Myxococcus xanthus: one gene and its partner. The protein of the gene in region 1 interacts with the protein of each later gene in a pairwise test. Links are inferred from orthologs where the notes say so. Each region holds a gene or a part of one and is shown on either strand. Other genes may lie near its edges.

Region 1 (5,557 bases):
GCTGGCTGGAATTCTCATGGAGCCCCTTGCATGAGCAGCCTGTACGGGGGAAGACGGATGGATGGCATGGAATCCTCGCGTCATGAACTCCGACCCACGAGGGCGGGATCCGTCAGACGTCCTACGTGAGCTGCGGCGGCAGCTGGGGCCTGGGATGGGGCGCCGCCTCCTGTTCGCGGTGCTCGGCCTGTTCCTGCTGGTGGGGCTGATGACCAGCTACGCCCAGGTGGAGCCGGACGAAGTGGGCGTCATCCTCCGGCTGGGGCGCTTCGTGGGAACGGTGGAGCCGGGCCCGCATTTCCGGGTGCCCTTCTGGGTGGACCGCATCGTGAAGGTCCCGGTGCAGCGTCAGCTCAAGGCAGAGTTCGGTTTCCGCACGGAGGCCTCCCGCTCGCGCGCGGGCTCAGCCTATGCGGCGGAGTCATCGGACATGAAGCGCGAGTCGCTCATGCTCACCGGTGACCTCAACGTCGCGGTGGTGGAGTGGATCGTCCAGTACAAGATCAAGGACCCGTACCAGTACCTCTTCAAGGTGAAGAACGTGGAGAGCATGCTCCGGGACATCTCCGAGGCATCGATGCGGGCCGTCGTGGGAGACCACTCGGTGAACGAGGTCCTCACCACGGGCCGCCAGGCGGTGGCCACCCAGGCCAAGCTGCTGCTCCAGGACCTGGCGGACCGCTACGAGACGGGCGTGGACATCCAGCAGGTGGTCCTCCAGGACGTGAACCCGCCCGACCCCGTGAAGCCGTCCTTCAACGAGGTGAACCAGGCCATCCAGGAGAAGGAGCGCGTCATCAACGAGGCCTACGCCGAACTGAACCGCGTCATCCCCCGCGCGAAGGGCGAGGCCGAGGAGGCGCTGCGCAGCGCCGAGGGCTACGCCATTGAACGTGTGAACCGCGCCAAGGGTGAGGCGGACCGCTTCGCTCGCGTCTACGAGGAGTACCGCAAGGCGCCGGACGTCACCCGCCGCCGCATGTACCTGGAGACCGTGAGCCAGGTGCTCCGGAGCGCCGGGCAGAAGGTCGTCCTGGATGAGTCCGTCAAGGGGCTCACGCCGCTGTTGAACATGCAGGCGACCGACCCCGCGGTGTCCGGGAGCGCGAGCCAGACGGAGGGCCGCCGATGAGCCGCCTTGTCATTCCCCTTGGCGTATTGGCCGTACTGGTCGTCGTGGTCGGCTTCTCCGCGACCTACACCCTGAGCGAGCACGAGCAGGCCGTCATCACCCGGTTCGGCGAGCCGAAGGGCTCGTCCGTCGTGGACCCGGGGCTCCACTTCAAGATGCCCTTTGTCGACACGGTGAACCGCTTCGACAAGCGGTGGCTGGACTGGCGCGGTGACCCGAACCAGATTCCCACCAAGGACAAGAAGTACATCTGGGTGGACACCTTCGGACGCTGGCGCATCGTGGACCCGCTGCGCTTCTTCCAGCGCCTGCGCGACGAGCGCAACGCGCAGTCCCGGCTCGACGACATCATCGATGGTGAGACGCGCAACACCATCGCGTCGTTCGCGCTGATTGAAGCGGTCCGCTCCACCAACCGCCCCTTCGAGGACGACGAGTACACCGCCGAATCGGAGCGGGCCGAGTCGCTGGAGCAGGTCGCCCAGGGCCGGGACAAGCTCACTCGCCAGATTCGGCTGCGGGCCGCGGAGATCGTCAAGGAGTTCGGCGTGGAGCTGGTCGACGTGCAGATCCGCCGCATCAACTACGTGGACGAGGTCCAGGTAAAGGTGTTCGAGCGGATGATCTCCGAGCGCAAGCGCATCGCCGAGCGCTCCCGCTCGGAGGGCATGGGCCGCGCGGCGGAGGTCCGGGGTCAGCGTGAGCGTGACTTGAAGGAGATCCGCTCGGCGGCCTACCGCAAGGCCCAGGACATCACCGGCGCGGCGGACGCCGAGGCGACGAAAATCTACGCGGAGGCCTTCGGCCGGGACCCGGAGTTCTACCAGTTCATGCGGACGCTGGAGGCCTACCCGGATGTCGTGGACGCCTCCACGTCGCTGTTCCTGGGCGGCGACTCCGAGTTCTACCGGTACCTGCGCAGCTCCAAGAAGTAGACGGGAAGGGCGGGGCGTCAACGGCATCCTGGCCGCAGATGCCCCGCTTCCGTGCCGTACGGAGAGGGCCTGGACTGCCTGGGCCGCTTACGGCACGTAGGGACAGTCGAAATAGATGTCGTCAGAGACGCTGTCCCCCATGAACTGGCGGACCTCGAATCGCACGTGCGCCACGGTTCCCGGTGTGCATCTGCCGAAAGCCATCGCGGTCATCGTGATGTCATCGCCGAGCATCATTTCGTCGGTGTAGTACGGAAACGGGCTGCTGATGCCGCCGCAGTCAGTGATGGTGGCCGTCAGTGGCGTCAAGGCCTGCTCTCGGTGCTGGAGCGGCGTGTCATCCTCCGCGCCGAGAGGCTCCGGCAGTCCACCCAGCTGTCGCTGGTGGGCGGTGTCCCACTCGCCATGGAAACGCGCTTGCTGGTGCTCATCGGCTCGGCCTGGCATGGCGAGTCGCAATACCCGGAAGGCGACCGCTTCGACCTGACGCGGACGGGCCCGCAGAACCTGCCCTTCGGACATGGCGTCCACCTCTGCCTGGGCGCACAACTGGCGCGCACGGAGGGGCCGGTGGCGTTGGAGGCGCTGCTGGACCGCTGTGGCGCGCTGGCGCGCGGCCCCAGTCCGATGACGTGGCAGCGCACGCTGGTGGTACGAGGACCGGTCACGCTCCCAGTCGTGTCGCGCCCCGAATGATGCGGGGTGAGTCTTCTCCGTGGGTCGGCGTGCGTCGGGCTCCCGGGTCGCGAGACGCCGTCCGCAAATCAGCGCCGCGCCTTCTGCCCGGCATTGGTGGTCTCCGCCACGAGGCACATCACGGAGTAGAGGTTCATCGTGTAGAGGCTGTTCTCCGGCTCCAGGTCCGCCGCCTTCTGGAACAGCGCCGTGGCGCGGTCGCAATCGCGCTGATGGTTCAGGAGAATCATCCCCAGCCGGTTGTAGAGCGGCGCGGGGGACGACAGCAGGCCGATACCTCGCTCCAGCAGCTCAATGGCCTCGGCCCACCGACCCGCCTGTTCCAGCCGGATGACACGCTGGAGCACGTCCTCGTTCGCGTCCTCCTGCTTGGGCGGCGGTGCCGGACGCACCGGGGCCACGGCGGACTCGGAGACTGGCTGCGCCCTGGGACGATGAGGCACCGTCGCCTGCGTCACCGGTGCGGCGGGGGGCTGGGCCATCTGCGCCGTGCCAACGTCTCGGACAGGGGCTGCGCCTCGCACAGTGGGCGGGGGAAGTTCATACAGCTTCGTGACGCCGCGCTCCTCCAGTGACGCGAAGAGGGCGTGCAGCTCCACTTCCGTGAGCTGGGTGATGAGCGCCAGCTCCGCCAGCGACGTGTGTCCGTCCACCAGCGATAGGACATACGCCTCGAAGGGGCTGAGCTTCAGGTTCGCCACGCTCAAGCCCCCAACGATGAAGGGCCGCGCATGGGTGCCTCCTATGGGCGGCTGGAACGAGGCGACACGCGTGGCCTCCGCCTGCGGTGCGCGCGGCGTGCCCGAGGTTCCACGGCGCTCCGGCTGGGTCAGCAGCGCCCGGACCAACGACACATTGTCCCGGGGCGGCAGGTCCTCCACGTGACGCACGAGCAGCAACTCACAGCGCTCGCACTGGAAGTCGCCCACCTGCGTGGGGGCGCCGCAGTGAGGGCACGCGTCGTCCTCGGGTGGGTGCTCGAATGCGAGCGCATCCGCATAGTAGTGCTTGCGGATGGCCGCTCGGATGGACCTGCGCACCGCGACGAACGGCAACACCTGGGTGACGTCCACCGTCCGGACGATTTCCTCCAGGGCCCGCTGTCGCTGGGGCTCGGCAATGGCCACGTACAGCGTGCCCTGTGCCAGGCGCAGGGGCATGAAGTCGAAGCCCTCCGCGAGCCGCACCGGCACCTTTTCGAGCAACGCGGGCGCCACCGTGGCCTGCGCCAGCTTCTCCGTCGAGACGAAGCGCGTCTGGAGCTCCTGGGCCAGCAGCCGCAGCACCGGCGTCTCGTCCACGCCCAGCCGCACCAGGCACTCCCCGAGCTTCTGGCCTGTCTCCTGCTGATGCGCGAGCGCACGGGACAACAGCTCTGGCGTCAGCACGCCGTCCAGCACCAGCCGCTCTCCGAGTCTCCGCGTCATGAACCGGGATTCAAGTCGCTGTGCCGGCTTCGCGTCCACCGGCATCGTGGGTGACGGCGCCTGATGCGTGCTGCCGGGTTCAGAGCTCGTTGAAGACGAGCAGGCCGCGGGTGGTGTCCACCACGTACACGTGGCCATCTCCAGGGACGCGGATGCCAATGGCGCCCTCGAGCAGGTTGTCGGTCCGGCCGGGGTCTGATTCGCGGAAGGTGTTGAAGTAGGCGACCTCGCGCGGCTGGGTGGGGTTGCCGACATCCAGCACGCGCAATCCCTCATGATAGTAGGCGATGTAGAGCCGCTGACCCTTGAGGATCATGTTGTGGATGGAGGTCTGGGGGCGCAGTTGGTACCTGCCGATGAGCGGGATGGCGGTGGGGTCCGTCACGTCCAGGACGCGCAGGTGGGCGCCTTGGTATTCGCCTCCCTCGAAGGCGATGGTCTTTCTCGCGAAGGTGCCCACCGCGCCCGCGTGGCTGGTCGTGAAGCTGTTGTCGGTGTCGAACGCGTAGTGGCCCAGCTCCCGTGGGTTCGTCGGGTCCTTCACGTCGAAGACGATGTACCCCGCGAAGAAGTGATTGACGTAGAGCCGGTCCTGATAGGCGAAGGAGTCGTGCGCCGAGGGCGTCAAGGACGTCGTACTGGACGCCTGGAAGCGGCTGAGCAGTTGGGGGTTGAGCGGCGTGGAGATGTCGAAGATGAGCGTCTCGCCGTGCGGCGCGGGGCCTGGAGACACGGCATACAGCCGGTTGCCGTCCACGAAGAGGGTGTGGACGTCCAGAGTTGCTCCGCCGGGTGCGTTGCGCACCAGGATGGGGTCCGCGGGGTTGGAGATGTCGAAGACCAGGACGCCCGCGCTCCTGCTGGCGATGTAGAGCGCGTCCTCCTTCGTCCATGCCGCGTTCCAGTACGAGTCGCCCGGCAGGGAGATTTCCTTCTTTCGGATGGGATTGCTCGGGTCGCTGACATCGAAGACCGTGAGCCCGCCGGGCGCATCGGTGCGGTCGTGGTTGATGGCCACGACGTAGGCGTGCTTCCGGTGGACGTAGACATCCACTGGCCGCCCCATGGAGATGGCCTGCTCCGAGATGAGGCGAAGGCCGCCTGACGCCTCGGCTTCATTCCGGCCCCAGGTCATCCGCGCGGCCTCGAAGGTGCCCCAGGAGGAGACCTTGCCATTGGAGCAGCGGACGAAGCAGCCTGTTACCAATCCCGGCTGGGGAGCGTCGCAGCCCGCGAAGGCGAGGTCCCGCTCCACGCCTCGCTGGGTGAACCGTGTCGCGATATGGAATTCGCCATTCAATTGCTGGCGCGTGAGCGCGTGGCCGTCCAGCGTTCCCGTGCTCCCGTCCTGGGGAACCCGAATGCCG
Region 2 (3,941 bases), 1.7 Mb from region 1 along the record:
AGTCCAGCGGATGACGGCCGGCACCGGTGTGCTGCACAGCGAGATGAACGGCGCGGATGAGAACCTCCACTTCCTGCAGATCTGGATCATCCCGGACCGCAAGGGCCTGACGCCTGGCTACGAGCAGAAGGCCTTCCCGGAGTCCGAGCGCCAGGGCCGCTGGCGGGTGGTGGCCAGCCCGGACGCCCGCGACGGCAGTCTCACGGTGCACCAGGACGTGGTGCTTCACGCGACGCTGCTGGGCACAGGCGAGCAGGCGACGTACACGCTCGCTCCGGGCCGCCACGCCTGGCTGCAGCTGGCGCGGGGCAAGGCCACGCTCAACGGCGTGGAGCTGAAGGCCGGGGACGGCGTCGCGGTGGCGGACGAGTCGCAGCTCGTCCTCTCCGCCACGGAGCCGGTAGAAGCGCTGCTGTTCGACCTGGCCTGAGGCCACCTCGCTGAACGAAAGAGAGCACGACATGAGCCGGGACGACTTGAACGCGGAGCAGCTTCCCCCTTCGATGGAGACACTCATCGTCGCGCCCTCACGCGACCTGGGCGACGGGTTCGAGGTGCGGCGCGCGCTGCCCTCGGCCCGCCGCCGAATGGTGGGGCCCTTCATCTTTCTGGACCAGATGGGCCCCGCTGGCTTCCAACCCGGCCACGGCCTGGATGTGCGGCCCCATCCGCACATCGGGCTGGCCACCGTCACCTACCTCTTCGACGGCGAAGTCATGCACCGGGACAGCCTGGGCACGGTGCAGCCCATCCGCCCCGGCGCGGTGAACTGGATGACGGCGGGCAACGGCATCGTCCACTCGGAGCGCACCGGCCCCGGCCCACGCGCAGCGGGCAGCAAGCTCTTTGGCATGCAGGCGTGGGTGGCGCTGCCCAAGCGCCACGAGGAGACGGCCCCGGCCTTCGTCCACCACCCCGAGGACCAGATGCCCTGCCACGAGGGTGAGGGTGCGCGGATGCGCGTCATCACCGGCACCGTGCACGGTCAGCGCTCGCCGGTGCGGACGCTGTCGGACATGTTCTACGCGGACGTGGCGCTGGAGGCCGGCGCGCGCTTCGTGGTTCCGGCCGAGCACGAGGAGCGGGCGATGTACCTCGTCCAGGGCACTGTGGAGGTGGACGGCATGGCCTTCGAGCCAGGAGAGCTGCTCGTCTTCCGGCCCGGCAGCGCCGTCACCCTCCACGCCACCGCGGCGGCGAGGCTGCTGGTGCTCGGCGGAGAGCCCATGGACGGGCCGCGCTACATTTTCTGGAACTTCGTCTCCAGCTCGAAGGAGCGGCTGGAGCAGGCCAAGGAGGACTGGAAGGCCGGCCGCTTCGCCGCCGTCCCAGACGAGACGGACTTCATCCCCCTGCCCGAGGCCCCCCTCCCGGTGCGCTACCCGTAGGCGCGCGGGCCCCCGGGAGCCCGCAAAGCAGAAGGCCCTTCCCAGCAGCGTGGGAAGGGCCTTCTTCATTTCAGCTCAACCGCTGGAAGCGCGTGAGGCTCAGGCCTTCTTCGGCTCCATCGCCGGCAGGCCCTCGAGCGCGTCGAGGATCTTCCGCTTGTCCTTCTTCTCCGTCGCCTTCGGGGGCGCATTCACGCGCGGGGGCGGACGCTCACGGGTCAGCTGCCCGCCCTGGAGGAGGATGTTGACGTCCTCGGCGTCCAGCGTCTCGTACTCCACCAGCGCGTCGGTCACGCGGCGCAGGGCCTCGATGTTCTCCGTCAGCAGCTGCTTGCCGCGCTCGTAGCAGCCCACGACGATGCTGCGGACCTCGGCGTCAATCTGCCGGGCGGTGTCCTCGGAGTAGTCCTTGGACGAGTTGAAGTCGCGGCCCAGGAACACCTCACCGTCGCTCTTGCCGAACGCCAGGGGGCCCATCTTCTCGCTCATGCCCCAGCGGCACACCATGGCGCGGGCCGTCTCGGTGGCACGCTCGATGTCGTTGGCGGCGCCGCTGCTCATCTCGTCGAACATGAGCTCTTCGGCGATGCGCCCGCCCATGGCCATGGAGATCTGGTCCAGCATCTGCTTCTTGTAGCCGTTGACCTTGTCCTCGGTGGGCAGGCTCCAGGTGACGCCCAGGGCCTGGCCGCGCGGGATGATCGTGACCTTGTGGAGCGGGTCGCAGCCCGGAAGCAGCTTGGCCAGCAGCGCGTGGCCCGCCTCGTGGGTAGCGGTGTTCCGCTTCTCCTTCTCGGTCATGATCATGGAGCGCCGCTCGGGACCCATGAAGACCTTGTCCTTGGCGGCCTCGAAGTCGCTCAGGTCCACGCGCTCCTTGTTCTGACGCGCGGCCATCAGCGCCGATTCGTTGACGAGGTTCTCCAGGTCCGCGCCCGTCATGCCCGGCGTACCGCGAGCGATGACCTCCAGGTCCACTTCCGGCGCCAGCGGCACGCGGCGGGTGTGCACCTTCAGCACGCCCAGGCGGCCCTTCACGTCGGGACGCGGCACCACGATGCGCCGGTCGAAGCGGCCGGGACGCTGGAGCGCCGGGTCCAGCACGTCCGGACGGTTGGTGGCGGCAATCAGGATGACGCCGTCGTTGGACTCGAAGCCGTCCATCTCCACCAGGAGCTGGTTGAGCGTCTGCTCGCGCTCGTCGTGTCCACCGCCCAGGCCCGCGCCACGGTGACGGCCCACGGCGTCGATTTCGTCGATGAAGATGATGCAGGGGGCGTTCTTCTTGCCCTGCTCGAAGAGGTCACGGACGCGGCTGGCGCCGACGCCCACGAACATCTCCACGAAGTCCGAGCCGGAGATGGAGAAGAACGGCACGCCGGCCTCGCCGGCCACCGCGCGGGCGAGCAGCGTCTTGCCCGTTCCCGGCGAGCCCATCATCAGCACGCCCTTGGGAATGCGGCCGCCCAGCTTGGTGAACTTCTTCGGGTCCTTGAGGAAGGCGACAATCTCCTCGAGCTCTTCCTTGCACTCGTCCGCGCCGGCCACGTCCGCGAAGGTGACCTTGTTGTGGCTCTCGCTGAGGAGCTTGGCCTTCGACTTGCCGAAGGTCATCGCCTTGCCGCTGCCACCCTGCAGCTGGCGCATGAAGAAGATGAAGAACAGGAACAGGAAGACGACCGGCATCCACTGACCGAGGATGGTCAGCCAGAGGCTGTTCTGCTCCTCCCGCTCGTACTTCACGTCCACGCCATTGCTGCGGAGCTGGTTCAGCATGGCCGCATCCGGCGCCGGCCCCGTCGTGCGGAACTTCTCCGACGTGTCGGTGAACTTGCCGGAATAGGTGTTGCCCTTGACGGCAACCTCCTTGACCTTCTTCTCCTCCACCTTCGTCAGCAACTGGGTGAAGGACGGTTCCTGGACCTGGTCGTTGCCCTGGGAGAAGAAATTGTAGAAGGCGACGAAGAGGACGATCAGGATGACCCAGAGCCCGATGGTCTTGTAAGTCGAACGCACGTGTCAGCTGCCCTTTCGGAACTCGGCGGGATGAGGGCCGCGCTGGGAAGAACCCCAGCTTTATCCATCACTTGGCCGACACCAGGCGAGCTACCCAGCGGCGGACCGTATCAGCAACAGCAAAAAGCCCTCAACTATTTAGGGGGCCGCGCCCATCCCCCGAACTGCGACTCTGCCACTCTATAACGCCGCGGTCCGCTGAATGCTCGAACCGGGGGGAACCGCCCAGAGGTACTCCCTGGCGGCCGCACGCGGAACCACCGGTGGCCAGAGGCCGGGGAGCCACAACACCTGCCCCTCGGCATCCGCCACCACCGGCCGCGTGGCCCGTGCTTCCGCGGGCACCCGAAAATCAACCAACACATCTTGAAGCTTGCGTTGTCCCCCAGCAGTGCACACCCGGTCGCCGGGGCGACGTGTCCGCACGGTCAGCGGCCAGCGCGTCCCGTCCCCGAGCGCCAGCCCGAGCACGCCCGCAGGTGGAGGTCCGAACTCGACGGAAAAATTCCAACCCGTCCCCGCGAGCGCGCCCCGCGC

The links. Proteins that work in one complex are often made in the same cells at the same time.
Region 2: the proteins of hflC (region 1) and ftsH interact in binary tests that used the Escherichia coli proteins (3 or more experiments, as listed by UniProt). The link is inferred for Myxococcus xanthus from one-to-one orthologs.

The regions. Positions count from the first base shown.
Region 1 is NZ_CP017174.1:3,696,304-3,701,860, forward strand. The notes cover bases 108-3,097. They hold hflC (protease modulator HflC), read left to right. Parts: upstream 108-1,128; coding sequence 1,129-2,067; downstream 2,068-3,097. Other genes in these bases: hflK (FtsH protease activity modulator HflK), read left to right, coding at 155-1,132; BHS09_RS15655 (hypothetical protein), read right to left, coding at 2,155-2,376; BHS09_RS15660 (cytochrome P450), read left to right, coding at 2,389-2,763; BHS09_RS15665 (GspE/PulE/PilB domain-containing protein), read right to left, coding at 2,832-3,097. In the rest of the region: more of BHS09_RS15665, read right to left, coding at 3,098-4,190; BHS09_RS15670 (LVIVD repeat-containing protein), read right to left, coding at 4,270-5,557.
Region 2 is NZ_CP017174.1:5,358,726-5,362,666, forward strand. What follows is about bases 947-3,941. They hold ftsH (ATP-dependent zinc metalloprotease FtsH), read right to left. Parts: upstream 3,405-3,941; coding sequence 1,488-3,404; downstream 947-1,487. Other genes in these bases: BHS09_RS21965 (pirin family protein), read left to right, coding at 947-1,388; tilS (tRNA lysidine(34) synthetase TilS), read right to left, coding at 3,585-3,941. Also shown: BHS09_RS21960 (pirin family protein), read left to right, coding at 1-430; more of BHS09_RS21965, read left to right, coding at 462-946. UniProt on the Escherichia coli protein: Acts as a processive, ATP-dependent zinc metallopeptidase for both cytoplasmic and membrane proteins. Plays a role in the quality control of integral membrane proteins.